Regions from separate parts of the Anaerobacillus sp. 63XJN7_5_ISO-PGPR-S23-430 genome, predicted to be linked through region 2. Evidence: riboswitches for the same ligand, from Rfam matches in the RefSeq annotation. Region 2 holds a riboswitch; each other region holds the start of a gene.
What was found. Region 2 has a riboswitch for lysine ahead of AC0VYJ_RS15605 (aspartate kinase). Riboswitches for the same ligand answer to the same signal wherever they lie in the genome.

Region 1 (5,790 bases), 430 kb from region 2:
CCATAGACAATGAGCCTGCTACGTGCTTATGAGGGTTACCTTCTGTTTCACAGTCAATTGTATATCCTGGTCCACCCATTCCAGAACCTGTAGGATCTCCACCTTGAGCAACAAAACCAGGGATTACACGGTGAAAATTCACACCGTTGTAGAAACCTTCATTTGCAAGCTTCTCAAAGTTAGCAACAGTGTTAGGTGCTGCTTCTGGATAAAATTCAATTTCAATAACTTCTCCATTTTCAAATGCAATTGTTCCTTTTTTCATAAATAAATCCTCCTGCACTAACAATTTTCTTAAAAGCTCTTTCATTATAGCACAGACTGAAGCTGTTCCATATCATTTATGCTTTTCAACTATTATTTTGATATAATCGCTTGTTTTAATGGCAAATCATGTCGAACTAAATCCTCGTATGACTCTCTCTCAACAACAAGGTTGGCCTCACCATTTTCAACAAAGACAACAGCTGGTCTTGGTAATCTATTGTAGTTATTTGCCATGGAATAACCATATGCCCCCGTTGAAAAAACAGCCATCGTATCACCAGCAATCGCTCGCTGTAACTGGCAATCCCAAATTAACATATCACCTGATTCACAACACTTTCCTGCTACAGAGTATAGGTGGTCTTTTGCTTCATTCATTCGATTTGCTATTGTGGCTTCATATTTTGCCTGATAGAGAGCAGGGCGTAAATTATCCGTCATCCCTCCATCTACAGCGAGGTAATGTCGCAACTCTGGAACATTTTTGTGTGAACCAACCGTATATAACGTCAGTCCAGCTTCTCCTACTAGTGAACGACCAGGTTCAATCCAGATCTCAGGCATGTTCATTTGCCCTGTTACCTGATTTCTGATTGTTTCAATCATAGCTTCGATGTAGTTCCCTACTGGTAATGGGTGATCTTCACTCGTATATCGGATTCCAAATCCTCCACCAAGGTTAAGGACTTCAGGCTCAAAACCATAGGCATCATACCACGTTGTAAGATAGCTATAAATCTTTTCAATAGCCATTACAAAACCATTTGTTTCAAAAATTTGTGAGCCTATATGACAATGAAGTCCAAGAAGATGAACAGCACTCATTTTTGTTACATCCAATATCGCGCGTTCTACCTGACCACTCTGTAAATCAAAACCAAATTTAGAATCTTCTTGGCCTGTTAAAATATAATCATGCGTATGTGCTTCAATACCTGGTGTTATACGCAACAGCACATTAGCTTTCACATTTTTTTCTTCTGCAATTTGCTCAAGGAGAGATAATTCGTAAAAATTATCAACAACGAAGCAACCTATTTCTGCATCAAGCGCCATTCTAATTTCAGATTCACTTTTGTTATTTCCATGAAAATGAATACGCTCCACGGGGAAACCTGCCTTCAAAGCAGTATAAAGCTCTCCACCGGATACAACATCCAAACTTAATCCTTCTTCTTCTGCAAGTTGAATCATTGCCATACATGAAAAGGCCTTACTAGCATAAGCTACTTGATAGTTTACATTCTCACGTTCAAAGGCACTTCGAAACGCCCTTGCTTTGTCTCGAATCATAGCCACATCATAAACATATAACGCAGTGCCAAATTTTTTTCCTAATTGGACCGTATCGATCCCTCCAACTGTTAAATGCCCCTCTTCTGAAACTGCAGATGTACCGTATAAATTCACAATCATTTCTCCCCTCTCGCTTATATAAATGCGAGCTCCCTCCACACAATAAGAAAAACAGCCAACTTTATAGATAGGCTGTTTTCTCCGTATCCTCACGAGTTGGATTAGCTCACCACTGAAAGAAATTCATCCTCCAGTGACAGTCTGCAACTTATTCAGCAGCAGCCCAGCAAGAAAAGGATGGGTCCTTTCTCACTTCGGCAAATTGACCTTTCTGATATCGTCTTCGCATTCCATTCTATGCTCAGATATCTTACTCATTCGTTTTGCGCCTCTATCCCCATTACGTTCAATGAGGTCTATTCAATTAAGAAATAAATTATCATACTTTTTAAGATTCGGCAAGTGGTTTGTCCGGCTGCTTCGTTTCATTCTGGGGCTCTGTAATACTTGGACGCAATTTTGTCAAAGGAACAGAAACGCGAATTAGCACTTGAATAAACGCTTTTGCATTAAAAGGAATGAATGGCCATAAATAAGGTGTATTTAATGGCTTTAAGGCGACTAGGAAGAGAATAATAGCTGTCACGCCTATTATATATCCTGGAACTCTGAAGAAAAAGACAAGGAAAAGTAGTAATAATCTAACTAGTTTGTTCGCTATTGATAACTCATAACTTGGCGTTGCGTAAGAACCTATAGCCGCAATAGAAACATACAGAATAACTTCTGGAACAAATAATCCTACATCGATGGCAATTTGACCAATTAATACAGCCGCAATTAAACCCATCGCTGTAGAAAGCGGGGTAGGCGTATGAATGGCGGCCATTCTCAGTGTTTCGATCCCAATTTCTGCAAGAATGATTTGAATAAATATCGGCACATTCGTTTCATCATTTGGCCCAATAAAATCAATCGATTTAGGCAACAACCCAGGTTCATATACCGCCAATAACCACAGGGGAAGTAACAATAGCGCTGCTAGCATTCCTCCAAAGCGGACCCATCTCAAGAATGCACCTGGTAATGGAGCTTCCCTGTATTCTTCTGCATGTTGAACATGGTGGAAAAAGGTTGTTGGCGTAATAATAACACTCGGAGAAGTGTCGACGATAATCAAGACATGCCCTTCTAACAAATGGGATGCGGCTACATCTGGCCTTTCCGTATATCGTACAAGTGGAAAAGGATTTCCCGCCTGATGCACTAAAAACTCTTCAACAGTTTTATCAGCCATAGGAATACCATCAATATTAATTTCTTTTAGTTTTTTCTTAATGATTTCAACTAAGTTTGGGTTAGCTACATCCTGAATATAAGTGATACACACATCCGTTTTGGAACGCTCTCCGATTTGAAATATTTCATTACGCAAACGACCATCTCTAATACGCCTTCTAGTAAGTGCAGTATTCTCAATAATATTTTCTGTGAAACCGTCTCTAGAACCTCTGATCACTTTCTCAGTGTCTGGCTCTTGAGGCGTTCTACCTGGATACTTTCGAACATCAATAATGTAAGCAATCTCTTCGCCTTCCATAAATACAGCGATCAGTCCAGAAAGAACTTGATCGACGACCTCATCGAACGTCTCTACTTTTGTTACTTGCTGATGGGGTAAATGATTATGGATAACTTGCTCGAATTTAACGGTCAAGCGATGATGATCATCTAATTCCATCAATTCTCGCATGATTTCAACAATGATTGATGTATCACATAAACCAGTACAATAATAGAATTGTATTTCTTTATTCAAAATCTTGAGTTTACGTACACCTACGTCAAAACTTTCCCCAATGCCAATTGATTTTTTCAAGAAGTCTTCATTTTCTTTTAATTTTTTAAATATTTTTTGTTTGTTATTCATTTTTGTTGTCATAGAAACCGCTCCTTTCAAGCAGAATTTGAACGGCTTTCAATGTTATAGGCGACCCAACCTCCGGATCATCAAGCCCAGACATTTTACCTATATCACCGACACCTATAATAATTGGGACATTCAGTTTATCTAAAATAGATACAGTATCCCCATCTATTCTCCCAGCTTCCATATCAGCAAATCCATTCTTATCAACACCGAAATGCGTTAATTCACCATCCCTGTCGATGGAAACATCTACTCTCGTCCATTCAGAGAAGTGTGTTCTCGAGGCAACTGCAATCGCACCAAGTAGTTCAACATCTTCATCCTCAGCCACAGCCTGCATCGCTAGTTCTCCATAACCTTCACCCGGAAAACCACTGTCATCAAACATTACAAAGATTGGATCATGTGGAGCTTCTTTAATTAGGGAAACAATTTCATAACCAGCAAGCGGGGTTGGATTTCCTGCTGATTGGCTAATGCATCTCCCGCCAATATCCGAAGCCACTTTTTCAATTGCTTTTTGCGCGTAAAGATCTCCATCAGTAACGAAAATAACCCGCCGCTTGTTCAATTCATTCACCCCTTTGGCTTGAATATAATGGCTATGATAAATCCGAAAACAATAGCTGATGAAATTCCAGCTGAAGTTAACTGAAATATCCCCATTGCAATGCCTATAAATCCATGTTCCTCTCCTTGCTGCATCGCCCCATGTAGCAAGGAATGCCCAAAGCTCGTAATTGGGACTGTCGCACCTGCTCCTGCGAATTCAATCAGTCGATCGTATATACCAAAACCGTCAAGAATCGCTCCAGTCACCACAAAAGATGACATTACATGAGCAGGCGTTAATCTAAAAATATCGAGCAATAACTGACCAACAACACAAATGGCTCCTCCTACTGCAAAAGCAATGAAGTATTCCACTATTCCTCACCTCCAACTCGCTCAAAAACCACTGCATGAGCGATAGCAGGCATACTTTCTTTCTGTTGCACCATAACGGGGCTATGCAAGCATCCTGTAGCAGTAACTAGAATTTTTGAATACTTCCCTTGTTTTAGAAGCTCAATGAGATGACCATACGTAACAACCGCCGAACAGGCACACCCGCTTCCACCTGCGAATACTTCCTTCTGATCAGGTCGATAGATCATTAACCCACAGTCATTATGATTATTAGTAATGTCAAACCCTTTCTCAAGCAATAAATCACGAACAATCGGAGAACCAACTGCAGATAAATCTCCAGTAACAATTAAGTCATAATCTGAAGGTTTTACATTTAGATCCTCAAAATGTGTGGCCAATGTATCTGCTGCCGCTGGCGCCATCGCACTCCCCATATCAAACGGATCCTTGATTCCCCAGTCAACTACTCTTCCAATCGTTGCCGCAGAGATTTGAATGTCCGATAACTCCTGACTAACTAACGCAGCTCCAGCACCAGTTACAGTTGATGTCGCAGTACCAGGTTTCTGACCTCCATATTCTGTTGGATAACGGAACTGTCTTTCAGCAGTTGCATTATGGCTACTCACTCCAGCAATAGCCCTCTCAGCAAAACCACCATCAACTAGAGAAGATGCAATCGCTAGGGATTCCATGGATGTCGAGCATGCTCCAAAAACACCTAGAAAAGGAATATGATTAGACCTTGCTGTATAAGTTGCGCTTACGATTTGATTTAATAGATCACCCGCTACAAAAACATCAACTTGATCAGGAGCTAATTCTTTTTTCTTCAAACAACTCATTACTGCATCTTCTAACAATTTTCTTTCAGCAAGCTCCCAATTTGCCTGATTACAATGAAGGTTAGCATAGGTCACATCAAACGAATTTCCAAATGGACCTTCTGCTTCCTTTGGGCCTGTTGCTGTACCTACTGATTGTAAATAAACATTTGAAAAACTCCATGTTTGCTTTCCTGATTTCATACAGGTTCTCTCCTTATATCAGGGCTTTAAAAATCATTCTGACCATCCCTACAATGTAAGCCGCAACGACGCCAAACACGATGACTGAGCCAGCAAGTTTAAACATATTGGTTGCTATACCAAGTACAATCCCTTCGCTTTTATGCTCGAGAGCAGCACTAGTAATCGAATTAGCGAAGCCTGTAACTGGTACAGCTGAACCTGCTCCCGCAAATTGACCAAGCCTGTCATACCAACCGAAAGCCGTTAATAAAGCTGCGATCAATATGAGAGTGGCTACAGTCGGGTTTCCAGCATTTTCTTTAGAAAAATCAAAGACATTGATATAGAAATTCTGAACACCTTGCCCGAACATAC
Region 2 (5,790 bases):
CCTTCCTGACCAGCCCGGGTGTTATTTAATGAAAGATCGCCAGGGAACGATTATTTATGTTGGGAAGGCAAAGGTGCTAAAAAATAGAGTCAGATCTTATTTTAGTGGATCACACGATGGAAAAACGCAGCGGCTTGTAAGTGAAATACGTGATTTTGAGTATATCGTAACCTCCACAAATCTTGAAGCTCTTATTCTTGAACTTAATTTAATCAAAAAACATGATCCGAAATATAATGTGATGCTTAAAGATGATAAAAGCTATCCTTATATAAAAATAACGGCAGAAGAACAGCCCCGCTTAATTACGACACGTAAAATAAAAAAAGATAAAGGTAAGTATTTTGGTCCATATCCGAATGCTTATGCAGCTAGTGCAACAAAGAAGCTTTTGGACCGACTATATCCTTTACGTAAATGTCGTAAAATGCCTGATCGCGTCTGTCTTTATTATCATATAGGCCAGTGTTTGGCTCCATGTGTCAACGACGTCTCTAAAGAGCAAAATAAAGAGATGATTGACGGGATTACGCGTTTTCTAAACGGAGGTCACCAGGAAGTTAAAGAAGACATAGAAAGAAAGATGACCACAGCATCTGAGAATATGGATTTCGAGCGAGCAAAAGAGTTTCGTGATTTAATGTTTCATATTGATAAAGTTATGGAAGTGCAAAAGATCCAATCTAACGATGGTATTGATCGGGATATTTTTGGATATAGTTTCGACAAAGGATGGATGTGTGTTCAAGTTTTCTTTGTACGACAAGGGAAGTTAATTGAGAGAGATGTTTCACTTTTCCCTTTCTATAATGATGCTGAAGAAGATTTCTTAACTTATATCGGTCAGTTCTATCTTCAACAAAATCATCCTAAGCCAAAAGAAGTATTGCTTCCTCAGCAGGTTAATGCTCAAATGGTAGAAGAACTTCTACAAATTCCAGTTCACCAGCCAAAAAGAGGCAAGAAAAAAGAGCTTGTCGAGCTTACAATGAAAAATGCGACCATTGCCATTAATGAGAAATTTTCATTAATTGAACGCGACGAGAAAAGAACGATTGATGCTGTTGAAAACTTGGGAGAAAAGCTTAATATAGAAGCTCCGCTCAGAATTGAAGCTTTTGATAACTCGAACATTCAGGGCACGAACCCTGTATCCGCTATGGTTGTTTTTCTTGATGGAAAGCCAAAGAAAAATGAGTATCGCAAGTACAAAATCAAAACAGTGGAAGGACCAAACGATGTAGGTTCTATGAAAGAGGTTGTGAGAAGAAGATATTCAAGAATGCTTAAGGAAAATGGTCCGCTTCCTGACTTAATTATTATTGACGGCGGAATAGCTCAAATACAGGCGTCACAGGATGTGCTCGAGAATGAGCTTGGTCTGGACATACCGGTTTGCTCGCTGACGAAAGATGAGAAACATAAAACCTCTCATCTTCTTATTGGTGATCCTCCTGAAGCTGTTTATCTACCAAGAAATAGTCAGGAATTCTACCTGTTGCAAAGGATTCAAGATGAAGTACACCGATTTGCGATTACGTTTCATCGACAGCTTCGAGGAAAATCGATGCTTAAGTCAAGTCTTGATGATATTCCCGGTATCGGAGAGAAGAGAAAAAAGAAGCTGCTAAATCATTTTGGATCGATCAAAAAGATGAAAGAAGCAAGCGTTGAAGACTTACACAACGCAGGACTACCAATGAATGTTGCAGAGGAAGTAGTCGCTCGATTTGAAAGTCAATCAAATTAATTTGTAAGAACATGTTGCGGCATTCACGTAAGTTCGTTATAATGAGTGAAATTTAATAGTTCCACACTTCGAAAGTTGAAGTGATGGTAGAGGCGCAAAAACCAATAGTAAGCTTACTGAAGAGTGTTAAGACTCAGTGATAGGAGCTGAAAGGGGGATTTGCCGAAGTGGAAAGACGCTTATCCGTCTGAAGCTGGATCTGTATTGAATAAGTGCAGAGCTGTCATCCAATACCTACCCGGGAATTGGATGGAGAACTATCTCACAAAGGGACGTTTTCTTGGATTTGTTATGAAAACAACAGTGAGGTTTTTCTCATTGTTGTTTTTTTATACTTTAATAAACGCTTTACAAGTTTAAAGTATAAAAAATGAAGGCTATCGCTATTTCAATCTGGTGAGTGGCCGAGTTTTTTAATATCCATTTCGACTCTTAGTTAGTGAGTGTTTGTAACGTGCGATGATTACGCACTATGAGGGATAACGAGCTGCATGAAAGAAAGGATGGAGAGAGTGGGACTACGCGTATTGAAATTCGGAGGTACGTCTGTTGGAGATGTAGAGAAAATCAAAAATGTTTCCAAAAGGCTTATGGAAGCTGTAAATAATGGAGATGAGGTTGTTGCGGTTGTTTCAGCGATGGGCAAAACAACGGATGAGCTTTTAGGATTATCAAAAGGGATAACAGCTACACCGTCTGCAAGAGAGCTTGATATGCTTCTAACGACTGGAGAACAAGTAACAACAGCGCTTCTTTCGATGGCATTAAATGAAGAAGGGTACGATGCTATTTCATTAACTGGCTGGCAAGCAGGAATTAAAACAGAGTCGCTTCACGGCAATGCCAGAATCCTCGATATTGATGCATCACGTATGAATCAACACCTTGCTGAAGGGAAAATTGTGATAGTAGCAGGATTCCAGGGGCTAACTGATACGTCTGACATCGCGACGCTAGGGCGTGGTGGTTCCGATACAACAGCTGTGGCGATTGCAGCAGCTCTTAAAGCGGATCGTTGTGAGATATATACAGATGTGGATGGCGTGTATACGACAGATCCTCGATATGTGAAAGGTGCAAGAAAGCTTTCTACGATTTCTTATGATGAAATGCTTGAACTTGCTAACCTTGGGGCTGGTGTCTTACATCCTAGAGCGGTTGAGTTTGCAAAAAACTATAACATCTTGCTTGAGGTCCGCTCGAGCTTTACGAATGAACCTGGAACGCTAATTGAGGAGGTCGTATCAATGGAACAAAATTTGGTGGTTAGAGGTCTGGCTTTTGAAAGTAATGTAACAAAAATAACAATTTCAGGTTTGCCGAATGAGATTACAACACTTCCTTCCTTGTTCTCATCTCTTGCGGCAAATGGTATTAATGTAGATGTGATCATTCAAAGTACAGGAGAGAAAAATACAACGAGTATCTCATTCTCAATTGAAACAGCCTCTCTTGAATTAACTCTTGATGTGCTCCGTCGCATTAAAGTGAAACTTCCCTACGAACATATTTATCACGAATCAGAACTTGCTAAGGTATCCATAGTAGGATCAGGTATGATTTCTAACCCTGGTGTTGCGGCACAAATGTTTGAAGTACTTGCTGAACACGGGGTAGAAATGAAGATGGTGAGTACATCAGAAATCAAAGTGTCAACGATCGTTCCAGAAGATAAAATGATTTATGCTATTGAGTCGCTACACGATAAATTTCAACTAGATGAAAGAACCCCTGTTAAACAAATGTAATCAAAAAGGAGACCACATGTGGTCTCCTTTCTATTCAATCTGATCTTTTGGGTCCCATTTTACTGTGAATTGAATTTCATTCTTTTTATCAGTTTCATAGGCTTCAGCGATGCAACGAAGCATATTTTGATATTGTTCAGCAAGAAAACCTGCTTCTAGTTGATAACAAGCATTTCGACTAGTATTTCTTCGCTCAGTGATAAGAGCTGACTGAAGATCAAACGTTACTTCATTCTTTTTTTCTTGTGCAATTGATAATTTACCCCATCCAGCACGCTGAAAAAAATCCTCGATCTCTTCTCGAGTGGAGAGCGGGAATTGCCTAGCCATTTCTTTTCCAGTCCAATATAAAACAGCCGGCTGTTCACTACCAAGAAGTTCAGGAATAAGAACTTCTCTATAAAATTCATATCCAAAAGCAGTTGTTTCTATTTCATGACTATAATCAATCGAGTTTGTGCGCTTCTTAAACATAAATTCCTCCCAGCTTTTCTACAAAATAATTATAACGTTTTATCGACAAATCCTCCATAGCACCATAGATAGAATTTATATATATAGAAAGCGTATTCAATTGAGATATACGCAGGTGTTGCAAGGGAATTTTGAAAAATCTAAATGTACACGTTTTCTTGACGGTCCTAAATGATGGGAGTACAATGGGTATGTCACAATATAATCGACAGAAAGCGATGATTTCTGTGCATGCAAAGACTTCTTTATTAGAAAAAAATGCACTGGCAGATGGTAGCTTAACAACTTAAAAGGGGGACACACAAAACATGGCCGCAAGTCGAGACTTTGTAAGCCGAAAATTGCATTCGCTTCTAGGAGTAATTCCGCTCGGACTTTATGTTACTCAGCATCTCACTGTTAACTATTTTGCAACAAGAGGGCCCGAGGCGTTTAATGACGCAGCTCATTTTATGGAGAGCCTTCCTTACAGGTATTTGCTTGAAATTTTCGTCATTTTCTTACCGCTCTTATTCCATGCGATTTACGGTGTTTATATCGCATTTCAATCCAAAAACAACGTAAGTCGATATGGCTATTTACGTAACTGGATGTTTTATTTGCAGCGGATTTCTGGCGTTATCGTATTAATATTTGTAACTTGGCACGTCTGGCAAACGAGAATACAAGCTGCGATGGGAGCAGAAGTAAACTTCCAAATGATGGCTGATATCTTGTCTAATCCAGGAATGATGATCTTTTACATCGTTGGTGTACTTGGTACTGTCTTCCACTTCGCAAATGGCTTATGGTCTTTCTTTGTAAGCTGGGGCTTCACAGTAACACCAAAATCACAGCGTACGATGACATACGTAACAATGGTCATTTTCGTTGCACTTTCAGTTATTGGCATGCGCGCATTATTTGCATTCGTTTAAGAAAGTGAACTGTCTTCACCACGTCTGATACATAACTTTCAGACAGAGCCAGCATTTAAGGGGGAACTGTTCTTATGAGTAAAGGTAAATTAGTGATAGTTGGAGGCGGCCTTGCAGGTTTGATGGCTACCATCAAAGCTGCGGAAGCTGGAATGCAAGTAGATCTTCTTTCCATCGTTCCGGTAAAACGTTCTCACTCTGTATGTGCGCAGGGGGGAATTAACGGGGCTGTTAATACAAAAGGAGAAGGAGATTCTCCTTGGGAGCACTTTGATGATACAGTTTATGGAGGAGATTTCCTTGCAAATCAACCTCCAGTAAAAGCAATGTGTGATGCAGCGCCTGGTATCATTCACTTAATGGATCGTATGGGCGTAATGTTTAACAGAACACCAGAAGGTCTACTAGATTTTAGACGCTTTGGTGGAACACAACATCATCGCACTGCTTTTGCCGGTGCAACAACCGGGCAACAGCTTCTATATGCGCTTGATGAGCAAGTTCGTCGCCATGAAGTAGCAGGCCTCGTTACAAAATATGAAGGATGGGAATTTCTCTCCGCTATTTTAGATGATGAAGGTGTATGCCGAGGAGTTGTTGGTGAAAACTTAACAACTTCTGAAATAAGAAGTTTTGAAGCAGATGCGGTTATTATGGCGACTGGTGGACCTGGTATTATCTTCGGTAAGAGTACAAACTCTGTTATTAATACAGGTTCTGCTGCTGGTGCGCTTTATCAGCAAGGGGCTATTTATTCTAATGGGGAATTTATTCAAATTCATCCAACAGCAATCCCTGGTGATGACAAGCTTCGTCTTATGAGTGAATCTGCACGTGGCGAAGGTGGCCGCGTTTGGACGTATAAAGACGGTAAACCATGGTATTTCCTTGAGGAAAAATA
Region 3 (5,790 bases), 370 kb from region 2:
TGGTCGTATGATCCCTATCCTTCGTTGAGGCTCTGGGAACGACAGGAACGAATACGCAACAAAAAGTAAGCAAAAAAGAAGAACTAGCTCGCTAGTTCTTCTTTTTATGTTCTATTGTTTTTTCGATACTCTTACAGCATTCAAAATGCTAGCCGCAAGACCACCCCATATAATAACCATTCCAACTACCATCATGAAAATCGCGCTACCACCCATATTAGCTTACCTCCTTATACTTTTGCTGTTCAGCTTTCGCATCCCATTTCTTTAGGCTGAATAGAATTCCAACCAGAAGGGCGAATCCTGCGACAGCCCAGCCACTATAAAGAATAAAGCCGTTTGAGTAGCCTTCATAGTTCCCAGTCGGTGTATCAAACTGACGAAGAAGATTTGTCTTAAAGAGATCGAACATCATATAACCAAGTACGAGAGGAGTAATGACTCCAAGACAAGCTTTCCACCAGTACTTCAGTGAAATGTCTGAAATGCCGTTTGCATGTGACTCAAGCGTATTAAGCTCACGAAGTACCCATGCTACAACAACCACCTCCACTAGTCCTACAAAGGCAATTCCGAACTGGTTAATAAAGTAATCAGCTGCGTCAAGGAAGAACAATCCGCCTTGCGTTGCAAACAGAATCGAGATAATAGAGGAAATCCCTCCACCAATTAGAACAGCTTTCGTACGAGAAATTCCGAACTTCTCAGAAACACCTGCAACATATGTTTCGGAAATAGAAATCAGTGAAGACAAACCTGCAAGTACAAGTGAAGCAAAGAATAAGAATCCGAACAACCCGTTCAAAGCTGGAAACTCATTGATTATTTGCGGGAAGACAACGAAGGCTAGTCCTACGCCACCGCTCACTACTTCGCCAACGCTAAGCCCCTGCTGCTGAGCCATAAATCCAAGCGCTGAGAATACCCCGATACCTGCTAGAAGCTCAAACGCCGAGTTACCAAAACCAGTAATAAACGCGTTATTCGTAATATCTGATTTCTTAGGTAAGTAACTAGAATAAGTAATCATAATAGCAAAAGCAATGGATAAACTGAAGAAAATTTGTCCGTATGCAGCAACCCAAACACTTCCTGAAGTAATGCTGTCAAAATTCGGTGTAAAGAATGCATTTAGACCTTCAGCAGCACCAGGCAGTGTCACTGCTCGAATCACAATGATTAAGAAAAGAACAATTAATGTAGGAATGAAAATTTTATTAGCACGCTCAATTCCCTTTTTAACACCTGCAAGAAGTACGCCAAGTGTAATGATCCATACTGCAATTAATGGGAGAAATACGCCTGGTACGATACTACCTGTTTGTCCAGGATCAACCGTTAATTTCAGATAATCATTGAAGAGGAATGCTTCTGTATCAGAACCCCAACTTTGATTAAATGCAAAATAGCTATAAGAGATGGCCCACGCAATAATTACCGCGTAGTATGTGGAGATGACGAATGCAACGATAACGCCCCACCACCCAAGCCATTCCATCTTCTTATTCATTCGAAAGAACGAAAGTGGTGCGGATCCACGGAATTTATGACCCAATGTAAATTCAAGAATAAGAATTGGGATTCCGGCTGTTAATAATGCAAATAAATAAGGAATAAAAAATGCTCCACCACCGTTGTCATAGGCTACGGCCGGAAATCTCCAAATGTTCCCTAGACCTATTGCTGAACCAACTGCGGCTAATATAAAACCAGCCCTTGTCCCCCATTGCGCACGATTTTCCAAATAAATTACCCCCTTAGACAAATGTTAACCTTTTTCACCATAAGCCCCCTTCCAGAAAAAGGTTAAGACTTTTAAGTAAATTCAGATTATTTTGTTTATAGTATATCTAGTACGTATGTCCTTGTCAAAACAATCTTTTTACATTTTTCGTATGAATCGTTCAATTTTCTATATAAATCTCTCCTTTTTTGTGAAAATACATAAAAAAACAGGAGGAATATCCTCCTGTTTGATTAATGATTTGCCATTTCAACTGGTCTGTTGGCATATTTTCCTTTTAGCATGAAAATTAATAATCCGAATAGAATCGCTGTTGCCACAAGACCAAGAATGGAACTACCAGTAAAGCCAAGAACCAGATATCCTAGTAACGAAATACCTGCAACGAGCAATGCATAAGGCAACTGTGTCATCACATGATCGATATGGTGACTACCCGCGCCTGTTGAAGAAAGAATTGTTGTATCCGAAATTGGTGAGCAGTGATCTCCAAATACAGCTCCTGCAAGAACAGCGGCAAGTACAGGAAGCATGTAGGTAGGATCCGTAGCAGCAGCAATCTCTCCTGCGATCGGAATCATAATGCCAAATGTTCCCCACGAAGTTCCCGTTGCAAACGCCATAACACCTGCAAGTAGGAACAAAATAGCTGGTAAGAAGCCAATCACAATGTGGTCATTAACAAGTCCTGCAAGATACTTACCAGTCCCTAGTGAGCCGATAATTTCAATCAATGTCCATGCAAAGAAAAGAATGTATACGGCTGGAAGCATTGATTTAATGCCTTCCCAAATTCCTTTTCCAAGAACCGCTCCACCCATTCGTTTTGGAAAGAAGAAGAGGAGAGAAGTTATAAGTCCAATGATTCCACCATAAAGGAGAGAAGCAGCAACGTCTGTATTTTCAAAGACAGACAAAGCTGTCACGGCTGTATCCGTTCCGCTAACAGCCTGAATTCCTGTGATGACCATAAACGTCACAGTACCAGCAATTAGCATAATAATAGGCCATGCAAGATCAGCTACTTTCCCCTTCTCACTTTCAGGTAGTCCTGATGTTTGACCAGGTACGGCACCTTGATTCGGATCAAGCACTTCTCCTGTTTTCTGTGCACGGTCTTCATGTACTCTCATTGCCTTAAGATTAATGTCAAAATAACTAACAAAGAACACCATCGCAAGTGCAAAGAGAGCATACAAATTCATTGGAATCATTCTGATAAAAGCTTCTAACGCGCCAACACCTGTAATGCTATGCGTTGCTAATACACCACCAATTAACGCGATGATATAAGCGCCCCAGCTTGAAATAGGTGAAATAATACACATTGGTGCTGCAGTTGAATCAATGATATAGGCAAGCTTTGCCCTTGAAACATTGTGCCTGTCCGTAATCGGTCTACTTACGTTCCCAACTGCGAGCGAATTAAAGTAATCATCAATAAAAATAATAATACCAAATACCGCTGTGACAATCTGTGCGCCTACTCTTGTTTTCACGCGTTTCATGGCCCACTCGCCAAATGCGCGACTTCCACCTGATATCGAAATAAAGGCCGTCATCATCCCTAATAAAAGCAGGAAGAAAATAATGTACATGTTCCAAGTATTTAAACCACCGCTCTCGGAATCAATGAAGATCCCTTTTACGATTGTATAAATTTCTTCTAATGAATTAGGTACACTCCAATTGTTGATCATTAGCGCACCAAGAATAATGCCTACTCCTAAAGAAGGAAGCACTTTTCTAGTCACCACTACCATTAGCAAAGCTACGAGTGGTGGAATAATGGATAGAACTGAATTCTCCATGAATATCCTCCTAATATATGATTGGTCATCATAACCGGAATGGACGCCTATCCCTCAGCCTTCTCGTCGTGTTTGAACGCAAAAAAGCGAGCAATGATAGGATTGGTCCTATCATTGCTCGCTTCACCGAGTCAATGTTAAGTGTCCACCCCGATCAGTAGTTCTCCATTACAAGTTAGACTCATAATGACAGTTCGACACTTCTTCAATGTCGCCCCAACACAAATAATGTGACCGTTATTTATGCTTCGGCAGATCTCCCTTTCGATGCTGATCATTGGTGTCATTCTCCCAACACGTACTCATGAGGATCTGCTCCTCTACCTCATCGTATAAGATAAGGAACAATATTAAGTTCAGTTTTAAAGTATACCTTACTTTCGTTGTTTGTGCAATTGTAGATTATTCCAGAGATATTTCTATTAGAAGGGAACCATTTTTTTAGCTATCGACATTGAACATTGAAGCTGGTTAATGGCCTCCTTGTCTTAATCTGGCTTCGGCAAAACGATCGATGGATTTCCACCATTTCCATTATCACCATTATAATAATAAGGAACGTCTCCCTGAATAAATAAATCTCCAATTTTTACAGAGTTCGAAACTTCAGTATTCTTTGTAGAGAAAGGAATAATTACGTTCATCTCAACTTTAATATTGATATACACTTCAAGATACGTGTTGTTAATTCCCGTTTCTTTCACCTTTGTATCAATATTAGAGACCACATCTCCAATCATTTCAAACCGTACTGGAATCCTCGGCCCAAAATTTGAAAGAAGAACATTATTTGTAGCCATCCCTAAAGGTATGGAGTATACGATTCCTTGTTGATTTTCGGTACCTTCGTAATCGATATCTATATCATTCTTAAAGGTTTCCAGCTTATCTAAATCACCAGCTTCAACATAATCTAAGTAAGTTTGAACTCGTTCTGTGGCCTCTGAGATCAATCGATTATAAACTTGCGAGTTAAAGCTATAACTTGGTACTTTTTCGGAATCATTACCATGAACGATAATTAAATTCTCAACGTCAATACCGTCTGCGATCTTCTTTGAAATGGCATCATTTATTGCTTGCGCAGCAACTTGACGTGTTTTTGTTTCAGCAATACTGATTAAGCTTGGTTCAATTCCTTTATTAACAATCCATAATCCTTGAACAGTAGTAAAGATAAAAATAATAAAGGAGATGACAAAAACATATCGAAAGGGAAGCGGCCCCTTTCTAAAGAATTTTCTACGAGTTCGAAACAACATGAACCCTCCCTTCTCTTCTTCATGTATATGCCATGGAGATGAGAAGTATGGACAATTTCCTAGAAAGAGCCAATATCAAGCTATTAAATGTTTCATAATCGAAAAGAAAGCCGTAGCAAGTGCTACGGCTTTCTTCACATCATCTTAAGCATCGCGTCTCTACCCTTAGTTCCAAGTGTAATGCCTCGCGCTTCTGCTTCAAGCGTAACAGATTCGAGCGGTGCATCAAGCAGTTGTTCAATAGACCGTACACCAACAGCTCTTCCTGCGATAATCTTTCGGTCACTTAACTTTTCATTAAGTAAGGCTACATCGAGTGCGCCGCACATGATATACCCATTGTCATTCATGACCGCTAGAAAATTCGTTTTCGGAAGCTGCATACTGACCGCTGTAAAAGGATGACCGTCAATCATGATTGGTGACATAGTGATCACGTCATTCCCGCCTCCTGACCTGAATGAATATCACTATATCTATATGAGACAAAGAGCATGTTTGACAATCAAACACTGAAAGTTTTAATGTCTATTTTCTAAACGCCATGCAAGGAGATCTCGAAGCATTTCAGGTAAAAAGTATTTCTTTTTAGCATGCTTCATTTGAGGATAGAATTTCCCAAATGTGAACATATCAGCCGTGGCAACGGCATATTCTTCATCAGAAACAAGCTTATTTCCGTTGTGAAAAACATCTGTTACATGATAGAGGCCGTCGTCCATTTTGACAGAGGTAACCTCAAGCCCATCGAATGCCATGATCCCCATTACCTCTCCTCGGAAACCGAGACCTTTAAAACTTAAATTCACTATTTCATCTGACATAGAATAAGAAATGATTTCTCGTAACTCGCTTCCTTTTAGCACCACTTTGCAAGGATTAACAGGATGAGGGCAAATGCGATGAAGGTCTTCTCTTGATACATTTCCTTCTGGTAACCCATCAAGCAACATACCAGCGTTAATCATGCCAA

Region 1: linked by a shared signal. The riboswitch ahead of lysA (diaminopimelate decarboxylase) and the one ahead of AC0VYJ_RS15605 (aspartate kinase) in region 2 are both predicted to bind lysine.
Region 3: linked by a shared signal. The riboswitch ahead of AC0VYJ_RS17380 (Na+/H+ antiporter NhaC family protein) and the one ahead of AC0VYJ_RS15605 (aspartate kinase) in region 2 are both predicted to bind lysine.

Annotation. Positions count from the first base shown of each region.
Region 1 is NZ_CM149686.1:2,522,862-2,528,651, forward strand. It holds gene AC0VYJ_RS13325 (peptidylprolyl isomerase) at 1-265, opposite strand, end outside; gene lysA (diaminopimelate decarboxylase) at 358-1,677, opposite strand; lysine riboswitch at 1,778-1,965, opposite strand; gene AC0VYJ_RS13335 (spore germination protein) at 2,012-3,505, opposite strand; gene spoVAEA (stage V sporulation protein SpoVABEA) at 3,486-4,064, opposite strand; gene spoVAE (stage V sporulation protein AE) at 4,070-4,420, opposite strand; gene spoVAD (stage V sporulation protein AD) at 4,420-5,433, opposite strand; gene spoVAC (stage V sporulation protein AC) at 5,447-5,790, opposite strand, start outside.
Region 2 is NZ_CM149686.1:2,953,886-2,959,675, reverse strand. It holds gene uvrC (excinuclease ABC subunit UvrC) at 1-1,750, shown strand, start outside; lysine riboswitch at 1,830-2,018, shown strand; gene AC0VYJ_RS15605 (aspartate kinase) at 2,263-3,498, shown strand; gene AC0VYJ_RS15600 (YslB family protein) at 3,529-3,972, opposite strand; gene AC0VYJ_RS15595 (succinate dehydrogenase cytochrome b558 subunit) at 4,281-4,889, shown strand; gene sdhA (succinate dehydrogenase flavoprotein subunit) at 4,964-5,790, shown strand, end outside.
Region 3 is NZ_CM149686.1:3,322,697-3,328,486, forward strand. It holds gene AC0VYJ_RS17365 (M23 family metallopeptidase) at 1-69, shown strand, start outside; gene AC0VYJ_RS17370 (methionine/alanine import family NSS transporter small subunit) at 112-216, opposite strand; gene AC0VYJ_RS17375 (sodium-dependent transporter) at 218-1,744, opposite strand; gene AC0VYJ_RS17380 (Na+/H+ antiporter NhaC family protein) at 1,978-3,555, opposite strand; lysine riboswitch at 3,706-3,886, opposite strand; gene yunB (sporulation protein YunB) at 4,044-4,814, opposite strand; gene AC0VYJ_RS17390 (YunC family protein) at 4,952-5,245, opposite strand; gene AC0VYJ_RS17395 (bifunctional metallophosphatase/5'-nucleotidase) at 5,339-5,790, opposite strand, start outside.